Regions from separate parts of the Ruegeria sp. B10 genome, predicted to be linked through region 3. Evidence: riboswitches for the same ligand, from Rfam matches in the RefSeq annotation. Region 3 holds a riboswitch; each other region holds the start of a gene.
What was found. Region 3 has a riboswitch for cobalamin ahead of ACR0J4_RS12450 (aromatic ring-hydroxylating oxygenase subunit alpha). Riboswitches for the same ligand answer to the same signal wherever they lie in the genome.
Positions count from the first base shown of each region.

Region 1: it holds a riboswitch for cobalamin, as region 3 does, so the genes downstream of both, ACR0J4_RS14765 (DUF1636 family protein) here and ACR0J4_RS12450 (aromatic ring-hydroxylating oxygenase subunit alpha) in region 3, are expected to answer to the same signal.
Region 2: it holds a riboswitch for cobalamin, as region 3 does, so the genes downstream of both, ACR0J4_RS05685 (DUF4198 domain-containing protein) here and ACR0J4_RS12450 (aromatic ring-hydroxylating oxygenase subunit alpha) in region 3, are expected to answer to the same signal.

Region 1 is NZ_JBQFVP010000010.1:42,217-48,090, reverse strand. Features, by position in the region: gene ACR0J4_RS14790 (ATP-binding protein) at 1-129, shown strand, start outside; gene ACR0J4_RS14785 (response regulator transcription factor) at 102-857, shown strand; gene ACR0J4_RS14780 (FecCD family ABC transporter permease) at 866-1,876, opposite strand; gene ACR0J4_RS14775 (ABC transporter substrate-binding protein) at 1,878-2,828, opposite strand; gene ACR0J4_RS14770 (ABC transporter ATP-binding protein) at 2,841-3,617, opposite strand; gene ACR0J4_RS14765 (DUF1636 family protein) at 3,614-3,961, opposite strand; cobalamin riboswitch at 4,068-4,272, opposite strand; gene ACR0J4_RS14760 (hypothetical protein) at 4,307-4,795, opposite strand; gene ACR0J4_RS14755 (hypothetical protein) at 4,792-5,013, opposite strand; gene ACR0J4_RS14750 (D-lyxose/D-mannose family sugar isomerase) at 5,135-5,800, opposite strand; gene ACR0J4_RS14745 (carbohydrate kinase family protein) at 5,819-5,874, opposite strand, start outside.
Region 2 is NZ_JBQFVP010000003.1:256,052-261,925, forward strand. Features, by position in the region: gene ACR0J4_RS05670 (enoyl-ACP reductase FabI) at 1-739, shown strand, start outside; gene ACR0J4_RS05675 (hypothetical protein) at 799-978, shown strand; gene ACR0J4_RS05680 (FKBP-type peptidyl-prolyl cis-trans isomerase) at 991-1,419, opposite strand; cobalamin riboswitch at 1,669-1,870, shown strand; gene ACR0J4_RS05685 (DUF4198 domain-containing protein) at 2,000-2,785, shown strand; gene cbiM (cobalt transporter CbiM) at 2,792-3,403, shown strand; gene ACR0J4_RS05695 (cobalt ABC transporter permease) at 3,400-3,978, shown strand; gene cbiQ (cobalt ECF transporter T component CbiQ) at 3,978-4,760, shown strand; gene ACR0J4_RS05705 (ABC transporter ATP-binding protein) at 4,757-5,407, shown strand; gene rplQ (50S ribosomal protein L17) at 5,511-5,874, opposite strand, start outside.
Region 3 is NZ_JBQFVP010000008.1:74,350-80,223, reverse strand. Features, by position in the region: gene rpsD (30S ribosomal protein S4) at 1-308, opposite strand, end outside; gene ACR0J4_RS12460 (hypothetical protein) at 616-1,083, opposite strand; gene ACR0J4_RS12455 (hybrid-cluster NAD(P)-dependent oxidoreductase) at 1,345-2,424, opposite strand; gene ACR0J4_RS12450 (aromatic ring-hydroxylating oxygenase subunit alpha) at 2,430-3,701, opposite strand; cobalamin riboswitch at 3,766-3,969, opposite strand; gene ACR0J4_RS12445 (GNAT family N-acetyltransferase) at 4,085-4,606, opposite strand; gene ACR0J4_RS12440 (glutamine synthetase family protein) at 4,721-5,874, opposite strand, start outside.

The DNA.
Region 1 (5,874 bases), on a different contig from region 3:
GGGCTGACGCATATGCGCACCCGCGCCCGGCTGATCGCGGCGCAGTTTGAGATCCGCTACAATAGCGGGACCGAGATTACGGTCTGCCTACCGGCTTCTGAATGCCCGAAAACCGAGGTGTTGGCATGAAGGTTCTGCTGGTCGAAGACGACGCCATGCATGCGAATTACCTGCGAGAGTTGGTTCAGGATGCCTTGCCTGAGGTGACCGATCTGAGCCTCGCCTCGAACGGTCGGGAAGGGGAGGAACAAGCCCGACAGAATGGAGTTGAGGCCATTGTCATGGACCTGCGCATGAAAGAGCGCAATGGGATTGAGGCCGCGCGCACGATTTGGTCGGAACGCCCCGCGACCCGCATTCTGTTTTGGTCCAACTATTCTGACGAGGCCTATCTGCGCGGCATTGCGCGGATCGTTCCGAAAGAGGCCGCCTATGGTTATGTTTTGAAGACGGCCAGCCCCTCACGAATGCATCTGGCCCTGCGCGCCGTTCTGATCGAGGCGCAGATCATGGTGGACCGGGAAATCCACCAGATCCAACGCGAACAGAGCCGCTCGGGTGAGGCGCTGACGGAGGTTGAGTTGGCAATCCTATCCGATCTCGCCCTTGGTTTGCCCGATAAGACCATCGCGCTGCGTCGCAAGCTGGCCCTGAGGACGGTCCAGAACCGACTGCTGTCGATCTATGAAAAGCTGGATGTGGGTGATCTGCCGGTGGATGGCAGCGATATCGCAATCAACAAGCGTGTCCGGGCGGTTTCAAAGGCCATGACTTCTCAGATACTGAACCGTGAGAGCATCTTTTCGGCGGAAAAAGAGCTGGGGAGCTGGCTTGAACGTCGGCAAAACCTGGCATGAAAGCCCAGCTAGTCAGACCGTGAGGATTTGAACAGGTAGAGGAATACAAACAGCGACCCGATCGAGGTTGTGACGATCCCCACCGGCAGCTCCTGCGGGGCCAGAAGTAGCCGGGACAGAATGTCTGAAAGTGTCAGCAGGATGGCCCCGACGACGGCGGATGTGATCAAGAGATTGCGGTGGAGCGTTCCGGCGATGCCTCGGGCGATATGCGGAACCATCAGGCCAACAAACCCGATCACGCCTGCCACCGATACAAAGCTGGCAGTGGCCAAGGCCGCGACCAGAAACATCCGGAATCGCAGGCCTTGTACTGGAATGCCCAGCGTCGAGGCCGTGAAATCCCCCGTCAGAAGCGCGTCGAGCCAGCGGCTGCGATAGAGGGAATAGCCTAGGATCAGGGTCAGCCCTAGCACGACAAGTGGAAAGGTCTCCCACCGGGCCAGACCAAGGCCGCCTAGCATCCAGAAAATGACGGAATGCGCGGCGCGGCTGTCGCCCGCGAAAATCAGATAGTTGGTGATGGCCGAAAACAGGAAAGATACAGCCAGGCCTGCAAGGATCAGCTTTTCCGGAGCGCTGGTGCGCAGGCTTTGAACCAGGGCCAGAACAATGCCGGAAGCGATCAGGCCTCCGCAAAAGGCCGCAAGTGGCAGGGTCCAGATGCCCAGAACATCGCCTGTCACAGTGATGACCAGAACGGCACCTGCAGCGGCCCCGGACGAGAGGCCAAACAAAAACGGGTCAGCCAGATCATTGCGCGTTGTCGTCTGTAAAACGACCCCGACAACACCCAGCCCGGCCCCAATCACAGCCGCAAACAACGCGCGGGGCAGGCGCAGGTCAAAGACGATCCGGTGCAGAGGGGACATGTCGCCCTCAGTCACGCCAGTACCCAGCCCAATCGCGGTGAAAACCTCGGCCAAGGGGATCGGGGTGGTGCCGTAGATCGTCGACAGCAGCAAAAGGGCGGTCAGAATGACCGCCCCCAGCAGGACCGCTTGGCCCGTTTTCGTCATCTCAACTGTTTCCCCGGTGCATCGCCGTTGCCATCTTCTCGATCGCTTCGATGTTTGCCGGTCCCGGTGTCAGCTCTTCGTAACGCAGGCCGATCCAGCGCTCGTTCTTGACTGCATCGGTCTGCGACATCACCGGGTGTTCCTGCAGGAACTTGAAGGTATCCGCCGCGCCGTTGCCGGTTTGATAGTCCAGCAGGACAAGGAATTCGGGGTTCGAGGCGGCGACAGCCTCCCACGAGGTGCGGCCCCAGCTAGTGTCCATGTCATGGGTAACGTTGACGCCGCCAGCCGCTGCGATCATCGCGTCGGGAATGGCATATTTGCCTGCGGTAAAGGGCGCATCGGCCGGGCCGTCCAGCAGGAAGACACGGGGTTTTTCCAGATCGGCGGTTTTGGCTTCGATTGCGGCCAGTTGGTCTTTCCAGCCCGAGACCAGCGCGTTCGCCTTGTCTTCGACCTGCATGACAGTGCCCAGACGCAGTACGTCATCAAACAGCAGGTCCATGCTGGCTTCGGGGCGGTCTTTGTTCAGGTGGATGCAGCTTTCGGTCAGCACCATGGTCTTGATGCCAAAGGGCTCTAGCGTGTCTGGGGTTACATCACCTCCGGGCTTCATGCCGTAATACCAACCGGCGAAGAACATGTCGGGTTCAACCGCGACGAGGTTCTCGACCGTCGGGTATTTCGGAGCGAGTTCGGGAATGTCACCGCGTTGCGCGTCGAAATCGGGGCTGGTCTTGTACCAGCCAGTGATGCCAGTCAGACCAACGATGCTGTCCTGAAGACCCAGTGCAAAGGCCATGTCGGTCATGTTCATGTCATGAACTACGATCCGCTCGGGCTTGGTGTCGAACACCAAAGGTTCACCGCAATTGTCGACGGTGATCTCTTGCGCGGCAGCGCTACCCGCCAGTGCGCTTAGTACCGCAGCGGACAAGAGTTTCAGTTTCATCAATCTCTCCTGTTAAGATGAAAGCTTTCGTTTTCGGATGTCCAGCGCGGGGATCACGCGTCCTTCGTGCTGGAAACACAAATAGTCAACACCAAAAGTCTCGCGCACGCGGTCTGGCGTAAGAACCTCGGCGACCGGGCCGAAGGCCGTCAGCTGCGCGTTCTTCATCAGGGCCACGTGGCTGGCGAATTCGGGGATCATGACCAGATCGTGGACGATCATCACAACCGTCACGCCCAACTCGGCCACCAGAGACAGCATGTGCCCTTTGGCATCCGGGTCCAGATGGTTGGTCGGCTCATCCAGAAACAGCAGCGAGGGGTTCTGCGCCAAAGCCCGTGCGATATGGGCGCGCTGACGCTCTCCGCCGGACAGTTTTGCCATCTGTTTACCAGCCAGATGGGACAGTTCGGTGGTGTCTAATACGCGCTGCAGGTCCGTTTTAAGAGCTTCGGCGGATTTGTCGGCCCTGATCGGGATTTGTCCAAGGGCCACATAATCGCGCAGTTGCAGCCGCCCGTCGGGTATTTCCTGCTGGCCGACAACGGCAATCCGTCTGGCCCGTTCCAGCGACGACAGTTTCCGCAGGCTTTGACCTTGAATACGCACATCACCTAGCGCCAGCTTTGCGACCCCGCACAAGAGGTTGAGAAGCGTCGTTTTGCCCGCCCCGTTCGGGCCAGCAACGGCCAATATCGCGCCTTCCTCAAGCGTGAACGAGGTGTCGCGCAGCAGAACATCGCCGTTCAGGGCGTAGTATTCCAGATTTTCAGCGACCAGAAAGCTCATGCCGTATCCTCCGGTGGCAGGCAGGGCATGCGCGACAGGGTTTTGGCATAGAGCGCCAAAGGACGGGTCGAGGCGCTGGTCCAACCATCCTCGCTAGCCCGGAACTGATGGGCGAACTCGGCCAAAGCGTTCAGATCGGCAGGGGATTGAATATCGCCAAACAGATATTGCGCCTTGCCCTTGGCCTGCAGCCCGACCGTCATTGGTCGGTCGCAACCGGCCATACAGTCGATCAGACGTGTCGAGAACCCCTCGGGCAGCTGGTCGTCCAGCGCTTCTTTTGCCTCATGCGAAGGGATCGGCCCTTTGCAGGTGCCGCATATCAGGACGAAATGATCAGCCATGGCACGCGTTGCCGACTTGAACAAAAGCCGATTGAAGGCAAAAGCCATGAGTTGCATCAGCACGCAGATGTGCCATCGAGCCTCCTTCCGGGACACCCCGCCCCGGGTTGGTTAAACTGTGATGGCAGGTCTCCTGACTTGCGGGTCATTGCTCGGCCAACCTTCCCGACCTTTGGGGCCAGTGGTTTTGTGGCGTCGCTCTCCGCTTACAGTTGCGGGGGCAGTCACGGCATTGGCCCTTGGGCCGCACCGTATTCCCATTTTCATCCCTCAGACACAGGCCGTCGGGAACCATCCAGAGCAGCTAGTCTGCTCACGCTCCTATTGTCAAGCACAGGAATCGCGCTAGCGGACCACACGCAGGATCGGCCTGCGCGCGGGTTGGCCCGGTCCGACGCCATTTGTCGGGAACTGGCTAGCCAGGGTCAAACCGGCCTGTATCAGATGGGCGTCCGGATAGCCTCCGGTCAATTCGTTCAAGGCATCGCGCGCCGCCGGAGTTTCGTCGCGGCGCATGTGGTGCAGCATCCGGAGCAGGGCGCGTTCGTCACATGTCAGTTCTTGCCGTGTTTCAACACAAAGCGGGTCGTTGAAGGCTAACCCACTAGGCCGGATGTGTAGCGTGGCCTTGATGACTTTGAAAACCAGATGCGCCAGAACCAGCCCCTGATCGCGCCCCCAACGTTCGGTTGCGACCGAAAAGGCATGTTGCCACGCCTGCGTTTCCGGCTGTGTTAAGCTTAGGATGAAGTGCCGCATGACAGGCAGCAAACCGCGTTCGAAACCGTCAAATTCGACGCGGGGCAATGTGTGGTCAAATGCTGAGGGTTTCATGCGCGTTCCCTATTGGGTTTGGGGGCTTGTGCGACCAAAGGGTGGACGTTTTGCGGAAGGGTGTTTGGGTCAACCGGCGTTTCAGGAAACGTTGATGCAGCGCGGACGGAAAAGCTGAGATCAGCCTCGATCGCCTGCCTCAGTTTTGGTTTCAATGCGCAGCCATGGCGGCTGGCAACGGCGTCCATGGCCAACAGATCTGCGAGGGATTTTCGCATGTCAGGTTATCTTTCGGTCGCAAAAAATGGGACCGGGCGATGATTCCAACGAAATCTGACTGGGTCAGCTGTTAACTGACAAAAACAGTCGGGAAGTACAAGCGCGAAATTCTCAATGAAGTTAGTAGTCGGCAACCAACAGGAAATCCGGCGCTGCATCTTCTTCGATTGTTGCAAAGCGTGGGATCGGGTCTTCGAATACGTTGTCCGTTCGGTCGTCATTCACGGTAGAGACTTCGCCAATCAAGCAATCCCCACCTTCCGCCCAGAAGGCGTGCCAGATGCCGGGCATCAAGGTCACGCTCTGGCCTGGCTTCAGGCGCAGATGCTTTCCGGGCTGTATGGTGACAGGGCAGGCATCGCTTGGAACGGTGACCGCGTTGTCGCGGTCGATACCGCCATCGGGGTCCGACGCATAGATTTCCATAACTAGATCGCCGCCCCCACGGTTGATGATGTCCTCGGCTTTGACGATATGGCGATGCATCGGCGATAGCTGTTTGTCGCGAGAGATCAGCAGTTTTTCGGCATAGAGCATACCGCGCCCTCGACTCAGATCACTCACGTTGCCGTTACGCAGGGTGAACAGGAACAACCCAAGCTCATCGAAATTGCCTTGACCGTAGTCGGTGATATCCCAGCCTAGCCCATGGGCACGGATGCTGTAGGCATCGTCGCTACGCATCTGCTCAGGCGTCCAATCTGCGAAAGGTGGCAGAACGGCACCAAATGAACTGATAAATGCCTGGGCTTCGGTCTTGATACGGTTGATTTCGGATCGTTTCATCTCGGACTCTTCGTAAGGCTATAATTCATGCGACCAAGGCGGGTTGGCTCCGGCACGCGAGACGGTTACGGCAG
Region 2 (5,874 bases), on a different contig from region 3:
CCGGTCGATTGCCTGGGGTATCTCGAAAGCGATGCATGAAGCCGGGGCTGAGCTGGCCTTCACCTATCAGGGCGACGCGTTCGGGAAGCGTCTGCAGCCATTGGCCGAAAGCTTGGGAAGCGATTTCATGGTCGACGCGGATGTCACCGATGACGCCTCGCTGGACCGCGCTTTTGGCGAGTTGGGCGAACGCTGGCCCACCATCGACTTTGTTGTTCATGCGATTGCCTATTCGGACAAGAACGAGCTGACAGGCCGGTTCCTGAACACCACACGCGCAAATTTCAAGCATTCGATGGATGTGTCGGCCTATTCATTCATCGAGGTCGCCCGCCGCGCCTATCCGCTGATGAAGGACAATGGCGGCTCACTACTGACGCTGACCTACCAAGGCTCGAATCGTGTGGTTCCGAATTACAACGTCATGGGCGTTGCCAAAGCCGCGCTGGAATCGGCAACACGGTATCTGGCCAACGATCTCGGCCCAGAGGGCATCCGCGTGAACGCGATTTCGCCCGGTCCGATGAAGACCCTGGCCGGGGCTGCAATTGGCGGTGCGCGCAAGACCTACAAGTTCTGCGACCAGAATGCGCCGATGCGCTCGAACGCTACGCTAGAGGCCGTTGGCGGCACAGCGGTTTACCTGACCTCGGATGCGGGGGCTTGCACCTCGGGCGAGATCATCAGAGTGGATGGCGGTTTCCACGTGCTTGGAATGCCACAGCCGGATTTCATGTGACCATATCTTTCCCAGACGCCGCCAAGATTTGACCATCTTTCGGCGTCAGGGATATGGGCATGAGCAAAACTGACCAGATCCTTGCCAGCAATACGCGTGGCACCCAGACCAAACGGAAGACGGGGTTCCTAAGCCCCCGCGCCCGTGTTCTGCTTTTGACGCTGACCACATTGCTGGTGTTGTTCGTGTTCTTCACGCAACCGCAGGTCCGTGCAGCGCTTGACGGGCTTTGGGGCTAAGACCTCAAGCCTTCAGTTCACCGAGACAACCTCAATATCGAAGATCAGGTCCTGCCCGGCCAGTGGGTGATTGGCGTCCAGCGTCACCGTGGCCTCGTTCGCCTCGACAACCGTTACCGGCAGCGCCTGACCATCGGGGGTTTGCATCTGCAACTGGGTTCCCGGCTCTAGTGGGATATCATCCGGAATACCCTCACGCGGGATGTCCTGCCGCATCGCCGGGTTGATCGGGCCATAGGCGTCGACACAGGCAATCTCGACCCGCTTCTTGTCACCAACCGCCAGTCCTGGCATCGCACTGTCCAGGCCGGGTATGATCTGGCCCGAACCAACAACGAACTCTAACGGATCGCGCCCGTCTGAGCTGTCAAACACGGTCTCGTCCAGCAGCGTGCCAGTATAGTGGATGCGAACGGTGTCGCCTTGTTTGATCTCAGACATTGGGCCTCCGGGGTTTGTGGGGAATAGGGCGCCGAACACAAGCGCGCTACGCCGGAGTCTGACGCCGCACAGGATGCATCCATCTGATTCTGATGTCCAGATTGCGTTGTAAACGCGCGCATTCTCTGGTCGTCGCTTGCACGCGTGCCTTCAATACCCAGCGGTTGGAACGGGAACATCCGATCCTATCGAAAAGATGTTATCGCTACAGTCTTAAATAGAGATTGACCGGTAATGGGAATCTCTGTCATCAGCGTCTTCATGTCCGGTTCCGGGTTCGCCCGGAGAAAAGGGAATGCGGTGCGGGGAATTCAAATCCACCCAATGCCGCAACTGCCCCCGCAACTGTAGGCGGAGAGCAGGGCTGACAAGCCACTGGGTTCCACCCGGGAAGGCCAGCCCCATGCTTTGACCCGCAAGTCAGGAGACCTGCCGGACATGCACCCTCGGAAGGGGTGTGTCACCGATGCCGGGGTGTGCATTGGGCCGATACCCTCATTTTGGGTACGTGGTCCCGTTCTCCCCGATGTCAAAAAAGAAAGCGTGCCGGGGTTGGCACGAAGGACGAAGGAAAGACCTTGTGAAGAAACTATTTTGCACGGCTGCGGCTGCGCTGGCGATTCCAGCGATGGCGCACGCACATTTTCTGCTGGAATACACCACCGACACGCTGATCGAAGCGCCGGGCGACGTGCCGGTCAAGCTGATCTTCTGGCACCCGTTAGAAAACGGCCATGTCATGGATCTGGAAAAGCCGCAGGAATTCTACGTGATCCACAATGGCGAAAAGACCGACCTGCTGGACACGCTGGAGCCCATCCGGTTTTCGAGCCCCGAAAACGAAGGCGCGGCCTTTCAGGGATCTGTTCCGGTCAAGCGTTCGGGCGACTACGTGATGGTCACGGTGCCTCAGCCCTATTACGAAGAGGCCGAGGATATCTATATCCAACAGATCACGAAGGCGTTCCTGAACCGCAACGAACTGCCGACCGACTGGATGAACCCCGCGGGTCTGGCGACCGAGATCGTGCCTCTGAACAAGCCCTACAACATCATCGCAGGCTCGACCTTCACCGGTCAGGTTCTGGCAAATGGCGAACCGGTTGCCGGCGCTGAGATCGAGATCGAATACATGGCCGCCAAGCCCAGCTTTGACAGCCAAGCTTCGTCCGAGCCTACCGTTTCGCCGATGCCCGGAGGTGCTGTTGTCGCCATTTCCGACGCCAATGGCTATTTCTCCTTCGGTGTTCCGAAAGCTGGTTACTGGGGTTTTGCCGCCCTGGGCGCTGGTCCGGAAACCGAACATGAAGGCAAAGAGCTGAGCCAGGACGCGGTGATCTGGATCCGCGCCTGGGACATGGAGTAACCCCCGATGCACATCGTCGACGGAGCCCTGTCTAACCCGGTCGTCATCGGCGGCGCTATTGCCGCCGCTGGTGGGGTGGCAATGGGCCTCAGGTCGCTGCATCTGGACCGCATCCCCACAGCAGGGGTGCTAGCGGCCAGTTTCTTCGTGGCCTCTCTGATCCACGTGCCGATCGGGCCGTCGTCGGTGCATCTGATCCTCAACGGTCTGGCCGGGCTTCTGCTCGGCTGGGCCGCCTTCCCGTCCTTGTTTGTGGGTCTGCTCCTGCAAGCCGTTTTCTTCGGCTTCGGCGGGCTGACGGTACTGGGGATCAACACGCTCAACATCGCTTTTCCGGCCGTTTTGGCTGGTTTATTGTTCCGCCCCTTGATCGGGCGTGGTTCGCCTGTTCATGGCGCAATTTGGGGCGGCATTGGCGGCGCCTTTGCCATTGCAGCCACGACCGTCATGGTGGGTATCTCACTGGCCCTGTCAGGGGACGAATTCCTCCCCGCCGCCAGGCTGGTCTTCTTTGCCCATATCCCTGTGATGGTCATCGAGGCCGTCCTGACCGGATTTGCAGTCCTTCTGGCGCGAAAGGTCAAACCCGAACTATTTCTGACAAGGCCCGCCACATGAGACAGCTTGCCCTCATCCTGGCCCTATGCGCGGCCCCTCTACCCGCGCTGGCCCATAAGGTGATTGCCGGTGTTTTTGCATCCGGCGATGCGATCGAAGGGGAAATCGGCTTCTCCAACGGCACCATGGCGACCGATACCGAGGTTGTCGTGACCGATCCAAACGGGGTCGAGCTGGGCCGGGCCACGACCAACGCAGACGGGTTCTTCATCTACACGCCCACCACAGCCGTCGCCCATACCTTCTTTGCCGACCTCGGCGCCGGTCACGTGGCCGAGGTCACCATGCCCGCCGATGACGTTGCCAAGATCATGGGCGTCGCCATCCAGAACAAGCCTGCAGCGTCACCCACGCCTACGCCCGCCTCGGAGGGCGTCACAATGGCCTCTCTCAGCGAAGAAGAGCGTCAGGCCATCGCAGCAGCGGTCCGCGACGAAATACGCCCTCTACGCCGGGAAATCGCCGCCTATCGTGAACATAACGACCTACAGACCATTCTAGGCGGCATCGGTTACATCTTTGGCCTGTTCGGGCTGGGCTTCTACCTCGCGGCGCGGAGGAAACTGGCAGGCTGATGGCACACGTACTGGAACCACAGGAGCGGACACTGGCCGAGGCTGGCACGATCGGTCAACGGGGGTTGATCACCGCGCTTGATCCGCGCGTCCGCGTCGTCATGTCCGTTTTGTTTGCGGTCGTTGTGGTCTCCCTATCCTCCCTGCCCGCCCTTGCGGCGGCGCTGATGATCGCGCTGTCTCTGCTGGTGATATCCCGGCTGCCTTGGCGCAAGACACTCAAGCGGATGGCGATGATGGACAGTTTCATCATCTTCATGCTGGTCCTCTTGCCGTTCACCATGCCTGGCGACCCTATGTTTACCATCTGGGGATTTCCGGCCAGCTGGCAAGGGCTCTGGAAAGCCGTGGAAATCGCGCTGACCGCCAACGCCGTGATCCTGACCGTGATGGTTCTGGTCGGCACAATGGAGCCTGTCACACTGGGCCACGCCCTGCACCGGCTACGCTGCCCGGAAACACTGGTGCACCTTCTGATGTTCACCATCAGATACATCGACGTCTTGCATGAGGAATACCAACGCCTCCGCGCCGCTATGAAAGTCCGAGGCTTCCGTCCCGGCACCAACTGGCACACCTATCGCAGCTTTGGCTATCTGGTCGGCATGATGCTAGTCCGGGCAATCGAACGGTCCGAGCGCATCCTCGGCGCGATGAAATGCCGGGGGTTTTCAGGCAAGATGCTGTTGCTGCAAGACTATAGCATCAACCGACGTGATATTGTCTTTGCTGCCGGGCTTGGAGCCCTCTGTCTAGCCCTGATCCTAGTGGAATTCGCATGACCCTAATCGCGCTGGACAACATCTGCTTTGCCTATCACGGGCAAGAACCGGTTCTGAACGGTGCAAACCTGCAGCTGGAGGCCGGACAACGCCTGTCTCTGACCGGCCCGAACGGGTCTGGAAAGTCCACGCTTCTACGTATCACACTTGGTCTGCAGCGACCTTCCTCGGGTACAGTGTCCGTTTTTGGCAAACCACGACAGGCCGAGGCAGATTTCCATGAAGTGCGCCGCCATATCGGGCTTGTCTTTCAAGACCCTGACGACCAACTGTTTTGCCCCACTGTGGCTGAGGACATTGCCTTTGGTCCGTTGAACCTCCGCAAGACGCGCGACGAGGCCTTGGAGATTGTAGAACGCGTTCTCGGTGATCTCGACCTCATGCATCTGAAGGAACGGACCACGCATAAACTGTCAGGTGGCGAAAAGCGTCTGATCACGCTGGCAACGGTTCTGGCGATGGAGCCCCAGGCCCTGCTGCTGGATGAGCCGACCAATGCGCTGGACACCAAGAACGAGGCGCGGTTGCTCGAAATCCTGCAATCTCTGCCTCAGGCTATCCTTCTGGTCAGCCATTCTCCTGCATTTCGCGATGCGCTGGCTCCGGACAGGCTGGAATTGCAAGACGGTAAGCTGGTCGCCGTGTGAGAAAGCCTATTTTTGGTCGCGCCGATGCAAGCAATTTGCAACTGCGCAAAGAAAAACCCCGCGTCGAGGACACGGGGTTCTTTTTTGAAAGCTATAGGCTTTCTTATTCTTCTGCGGCCTCTTCGGCTGCAACGCGAGCTTTGTCAGCTGCGCCTTTGGCGTCGACGTCACGATCAACGAATTCGATAATCGCCATCGGAGCCATGTCGCCATAGCGGAAGCCTGCTTTCAGGATGCGGACATAACCGCCCTGACGCTCGGCATAGCGGGGGCCCAGAACTTCGAACAGCTTTGCGACGTCTTTGTCTTCTTTCAGCTGTGCTGCGGCCTGACGACGGGCGTGCAGGTCGCCGCGCTTGCCCAGAGTGACCAGCTTTTCGATGATCGGGCGCAGTTCTTTTGCCTTGGGCAGAGTTGTTTTGATTTGCTCATGCTCAATGAGCGAGCCAGCCATGTTGGCAAACAGA
Region 3 (5,874 bases):
GCACGGTAGACAACGGCGTCCAGACGGCGCTCCAGCAGACCGATCAGGTTTTCACCGGTGTCGCCTTTTACACGCTCAGCTTCGGCGTAGATGCGACGGAATTGCTTCTCAGTCAGGTCGCCATAGTAGCCTTTCAGCTTCTGCTTGGCGCGCAGCTGCAGACCGAAGTCCGACAGTTTGCCCTTGCGGCGCTGGCCGTGCTGTCCGGGGCCATATTCACGACGGTTGACCGGGGATTTCGGACGACCCCAGATGTTTTCGCCCATCCGGCGGTCGATTTTGTACTTGGCAGACGTGCGTTTGGTCACGGCTGATCTCCTTTAAAGTGGCATTTCAGCTTGATCCGAAAACCGGTTCCCACTTTTCGGGCCGAAATAGCGTCTCCGCTCGGACCGGGCAGTTCCAGTTCAGACCAGGCGTGGTGCCGGGTTGTAAAGGGCGTTGTCCTCTTGAGGTTTCCCCCATGACAGGCATCCCCTTGCGGGGGCCACCAACACCAATGAAGCCGCGCTTATATCTGCAGAACTGTCAGAGTCAACACGTCCCGACGGCCCTGCTCAAATTTCTTGAAGGGTTTTTAGGCCAGCGGGTTCAACGCCAGCCAGGTAACCAAACCTATGAAAAGTAACCCGGCGCGGATTTTCCTGGAAAGGCCACCACCTTTGCGGTTGGCTGCGGTACACTCTGCAGGTCGGCACCGGCATGTGTTACTTCGCTGATCCAGAAATCCTGATCCCGAGGCGGACAGCCAGTGTTGAACACCAGAGTCGGCCATTGTTCGTCATCTTCTACGATCAAATCTGCCGCAAAGCGTTGCGCCCCATTGGTCAATGTGACCGTACCGCAATACTCGCCCGAGATATCTTGCGGGGCTGAGAACACGTCGCGGGTGCGCATAGCGGTAGAACCCATATGTCCCAGTTGCTCAAGACTTTGTTCTGCCTCTTCGCCCAACACCAGAGCCTGACCACGCCAAGACCAAGCGGACCCGACCGCCAAAAAGGCCAAAGGCGCTGCCTCAAGCCCATCAAGCTCAGTTTGATTCCATAAAATGGCTACACGACCGTTATATCCGGCTCTCATATACCTGCTCGCACTTATCAACACCCCACCCAGTACTCAACCCGCTTTATCAGGGGAGATTCCGGCGGAAAAGAGACAGAATTTGAGCAATCACATGAATGTTGCCGAATAGAATCAACTATCCGTGATCGAACCTGTGCTATCCAAACTTCCCGAAGCGCGTATTGGGGCGATAAGTATCTGAAATCAATGCAAATATTTAAAATTCTGAAACCGCTGACGGCCGCAGCCGTCCTGCAGTTTCAGCATGAGACTTCCCGTTCACACCTCAACTTCGACCTTGCCGATCGGGTTTGAACAGCATGCCAGAATGTAGCCTGCTGCGATGTCATCCTCGGAGATACCGCCGTTGTGAACCATGTGCACCTCACCCGAGGTCTTTTTGACCTTGCAGGTGCCGCAAACGCCAAAAGTACAGCCCGAGGCGATGTTCAATCCAACCGCACTTGCAGCGGCCAGAACCGTATCCGTCTCGGCAACTTTGGCGGTTACACCCGAGGTCGCAAACACGATTTCTGCGGCGCTGTCATCGTCAGGAACGGTATCATCCAGATCGGGCTGATCCGCTTCGGTCTCAACCGGAGCTCCAAAGCTTTCCTGATGATAGTTGTCCATGTCAAAGCCAAGACCCGACAGAGCGTCCCGAACAGCTTGCATGAACGGCTCCGGACCGCAGCAATAGACCTCACGATCCAGATAGTCTGGGGCCATGAGGCCCAGCATCAGCTGGTTGAACTGACCCTGGTAGCCGGTCCAGGGGCTGTAACGATCCGCTTCCTCTACGACAAACTTCAGATCCAGACCCGGCGTCCGACTTGCCATCTGCTCCAACCGTTGGCGGAAGATGATCTCGGACGGGCGCTTGGCGCAATTGATGAAGACTACATCCAGATCGCGGCCTTCGTCCCACATGCAAGTTGTCATCGACATCATAGGCGTGATGCCCGACCCCGCCGAGATGAACAGATACTTGGCGGCGACGCTTTCGGCATTGGTGAACAGACCCGCCGGGCCAATCGCCCGCATACGCATACCCTGTTGCAGATTGTCCAGCATCCAACGAGTACCGATGCTGTCCGACTGCGCCTTAGCCGTGATCGTGATGGACCGTGGACGCGATGGGGATGACGAGATCGTATAGGTCCGATGCACAACGCCACCCGACTGACCCGGCGCCGGAATTTCCAGCGTCAGGAACTGACCCGGATGGTAGGCAAACAAGGCGCCTGAAGGGGCGCGGAACGTAAAGCTGGCGGTGTTTGGCGTCTCGGGCACAACCGAAACGCATTCCAGCGTCTCACTATCTTGCCAGATCGAGGCAACAGCGTTTAGGTCTTTCATCGCCGTCACTCCGCCGCCATCGTTTCAGGTGCCAATTGGCGCGCCAGGGTGTTGCAATACCAATCGGTGAATTGCAGAACCCCAGATTCCTGGACCACCGAATACGGCCCCGGTACATAGGCTGGGCTGTTGATGCCCATCTGGTTGTCTTCCACCACACGGCGATCTTCGTCATTGGTGGCCATCCAGACCTCGGTCAGCCGTTTGACATCATAGTCGACCCCTTCGACCGCATCCTTGTTGACCAGCCACTTCGTGGTGACTTCGGTCTCGGTCGGGCTGACCGGAGTGACACGGAAGACAATCGAGTGATCGGCCAGGAAGTGGTTCCACGTGCTGGGATAGTGGAACTTTAGCAACGTCCCCGCATCCGCAAAAGGCGAACGGCCAAGAAAGCGGCGCACGGCAGATCTACCGTCCAGAGTATAGCTTTCCGCCCCTTCCTTCAACGGCATGCGCGCCAGACGGTATTGCCCGTCATCATGCAGATAGAACTGCGACGGCATCCCTGCAGCCTCGCAACGGTCGAAGTGAGTTTGCATGAAGGCCGGGGTTTCACCCCCTTCGATACCGGTTACCGACGGATCATCAGGGAAGGTCCGGCACAGCGAGGGGTGGTTGCCGCCGCAGTGATAGCACTCGCGGTTGTTTTCCCAAACCAGCTTCCAGTTGCCGTTCTCGATGATCGTGCTTTCAAAAGCGACCTTGGCGTTGCTCAGATCATGCGGCTCCAGATAGGGGCGCGCCTTGTTGGCGAAGGTGTCGAAATCAGGCGCTTCATCTGCAAGACAGATATAGACCAGCCCGGCCAGTTCCCGGCAGTGAACGGTTTTCAGCCCGTGTTGTTTGGGGTCGAAATCAGGCCCCATATCACGGGCCCATAGCAATGAACCATCAAGCTCATATGTCCACTGGTGATAAGGACAGACCAGTTTGGGCGAGTTACCCTTGGCGGCCTTGCAGATGATCGACCCGCGATGGCGGCAGGTGTTGTGGAAGGCCCGGATCTGGTTGTCCGCACCGCGCACGATGATCACGCGGTATGCTCCTACAGTGTAGGTCACATAGTCGCCTGTTTTCACCAGTTCACATGCCGGAATGGCAAATAGCCAGTCGCGGTAGTGGATGGCCTCAAGATCGGCCTGAAAGACATCTGGATCGGTGTAGAACGCCTGTTCAAGGGCATAGGCCGGGTTTCGACGCGCCAACAGGCTTTGAACGTTGCTCACTTCTGGCTCTCCTGCCGCGCCCCGCGGCTTAGCTTGGGCAGATGACATCAGAGGCCAGTCCGGAGCCGTGCGAGGATCACGTCCGAAACTTGTGCCCCCACCGCCACCCGCGGTTTGACATATATGCAAGGCTGGTTTCCGGACTTGAAAGGGGCTTACGCCCGGTTTCGACACCTTCCCGGGATCCTCCTCCCAGTGGTCACCTGTCGAACCTGACCTTCCTTACCGTTGCGGGGGCAGCGCCGGAATTGCACCGGCTTCCCAATTCTCTGCCGCCTGAGAATCAGACAGCAGCACCTTACATGCGCAACCTACTCGGGGAAGGACTCGCGGCTGAAAGCCTTGCGACATTTCCAGAAACAAAACAGACATGGCCAGCAAAATGGGGACCTGAAACAGGGCTGTGGTTTGAGCAAGGATAAAAACAAAATTTACCCGTGTTGCGATGTGTCCCACAAATGCGCGTGCATGAAGGGCGCAATTGCAAGTGTTTTACCCCCCATCTCTTCAGCCGATCCTGCAGTGAGCTCAAGCGCCATCCATGCCTCGGGGATCGTCAGAAGGCCCGGATATGGCGTCTCTTTATCGGTCGGGACAAACCCAAATCGGGGATAGAAAGTCGGAACGCCCAGCACGAATACTGCGTCTGTTCCAATAGACCTCAAGTGCTTGATGCTGGTCTCCATCATCTCTCTGCCAACGCCTAGACCTTGATGCTCGGGCGAGACACCGCAGGGCGCCAGAAGATAGCATTTAACGTCCGGGTGTTCCTGGAAGACAAACGGGGTGAACATGACATTGCCAGCGATCTGCCCCCCACGCCTCACACTGATTGAAATCGTTTCCGGATGCTCAAGGAGATCTTCGGCGAGTTGAGCGATTTCGTCACCTTCTGCTTCGCCAAAAGCCAGCCTATGCACATTCAAGATGGCATCGGTTTCTGAACGGTTCATGATCCATCCCTATCCTGAGCTAAACAGCTTGCGCCACGTCATACCGCGCGAGATTACCCAAACGACGCCCCAAAGGTCGCATTGGGCGAGGTTCGGCAAGACGAGCCGCTCAGGTCAATATGTTTCTTCGTACAATCGGCAGCGTGCGTCGGTGTCCAAATGTGCAGTTGTGGCGATCTCGGATTGTTTGTGGGCTTGGTACACCTCGGCAAAGCCTTCTGGGAACCAGCCGGTCACAACCGGGTTGTTAACGAACCGGTCGAGCGCGTCTTCCAAGGTCTGAGGCAAGCGCACCAGCCCCCTTTGGTTCAGTTCTGCGACGTCCAACAGCGAAAGATCTTCCTCGGTTGGAACGGGCGCGGGTAGCCCCTCTTCGATCCCTTGTGTCCCAGCCATGACAACCGCCGCAAGCGCCAGATGAGGCGAAGCTGCAGCATCCGCCGCACGATATTCGATGTTGAACTGCCCCGCGATAGAGGCGGGGTCTTTTGCGGTTACCGGACAAATCCGCAAGGAAGCCTCGCGGTCGCGGAAGCCCAGATTGTTGAAAGCCGCAGACCAACGATGTGGTGTCAGGCGTTCATACGAGATCACCGAAGGCGCAGTCAGGGCCAGGATCGCATCAAGATATTTCAGAACTCCGGCGGCGAAGGCGCTTGTCAGGTCTGACATGCCGCAGGGCCCGTCTTCGGCGTGGGTTAGCGGCGCGCCCTGATCATCCACAAAGCTCATATGGATATGGACCCCATTCCCAACGCTCGCGACATCTCGAATAGGGGTATAGGTAGCCCGCTCGCCATAGGCCTGTGCAGTCGCATACGTCAGTTCGCGCACCATTATGGCTGCGTCCGCTGCGCGAACACCCAGCTCGGGACCGATGACGACCTCATATTGGTTTGGCCCATATTCCTTCATGATCGAATCCGGCTTGAGACCGACCTGAGAAATCGCGTTGATCAAGGTCTCACACAGATCACGCTGCAGGCCAAAGCCCCGGTGACCATAGGCTTCGTTGGCCTGGCTTGGCGGATCTTTCAGTTGGAACTCATGCTCGAACGCAGCCAGCAAATTTGCGCCTGAGACCTTGTGCAGCCGCTCCAGCGCCGCCCTCAAAAGACTGCGCGTGCAGAAGTCCCACGGGTCTCCATCCAGCGTGACGATATCGCCCATAAGAAAGTGCAGGCCAGTTTCTTCGCCGAACTCGACCTTTGCCTCGGCCGTGGCGTCCGGGATCAGAAGAAGATCGCCCAGCGCGCCAAACGGGCTTT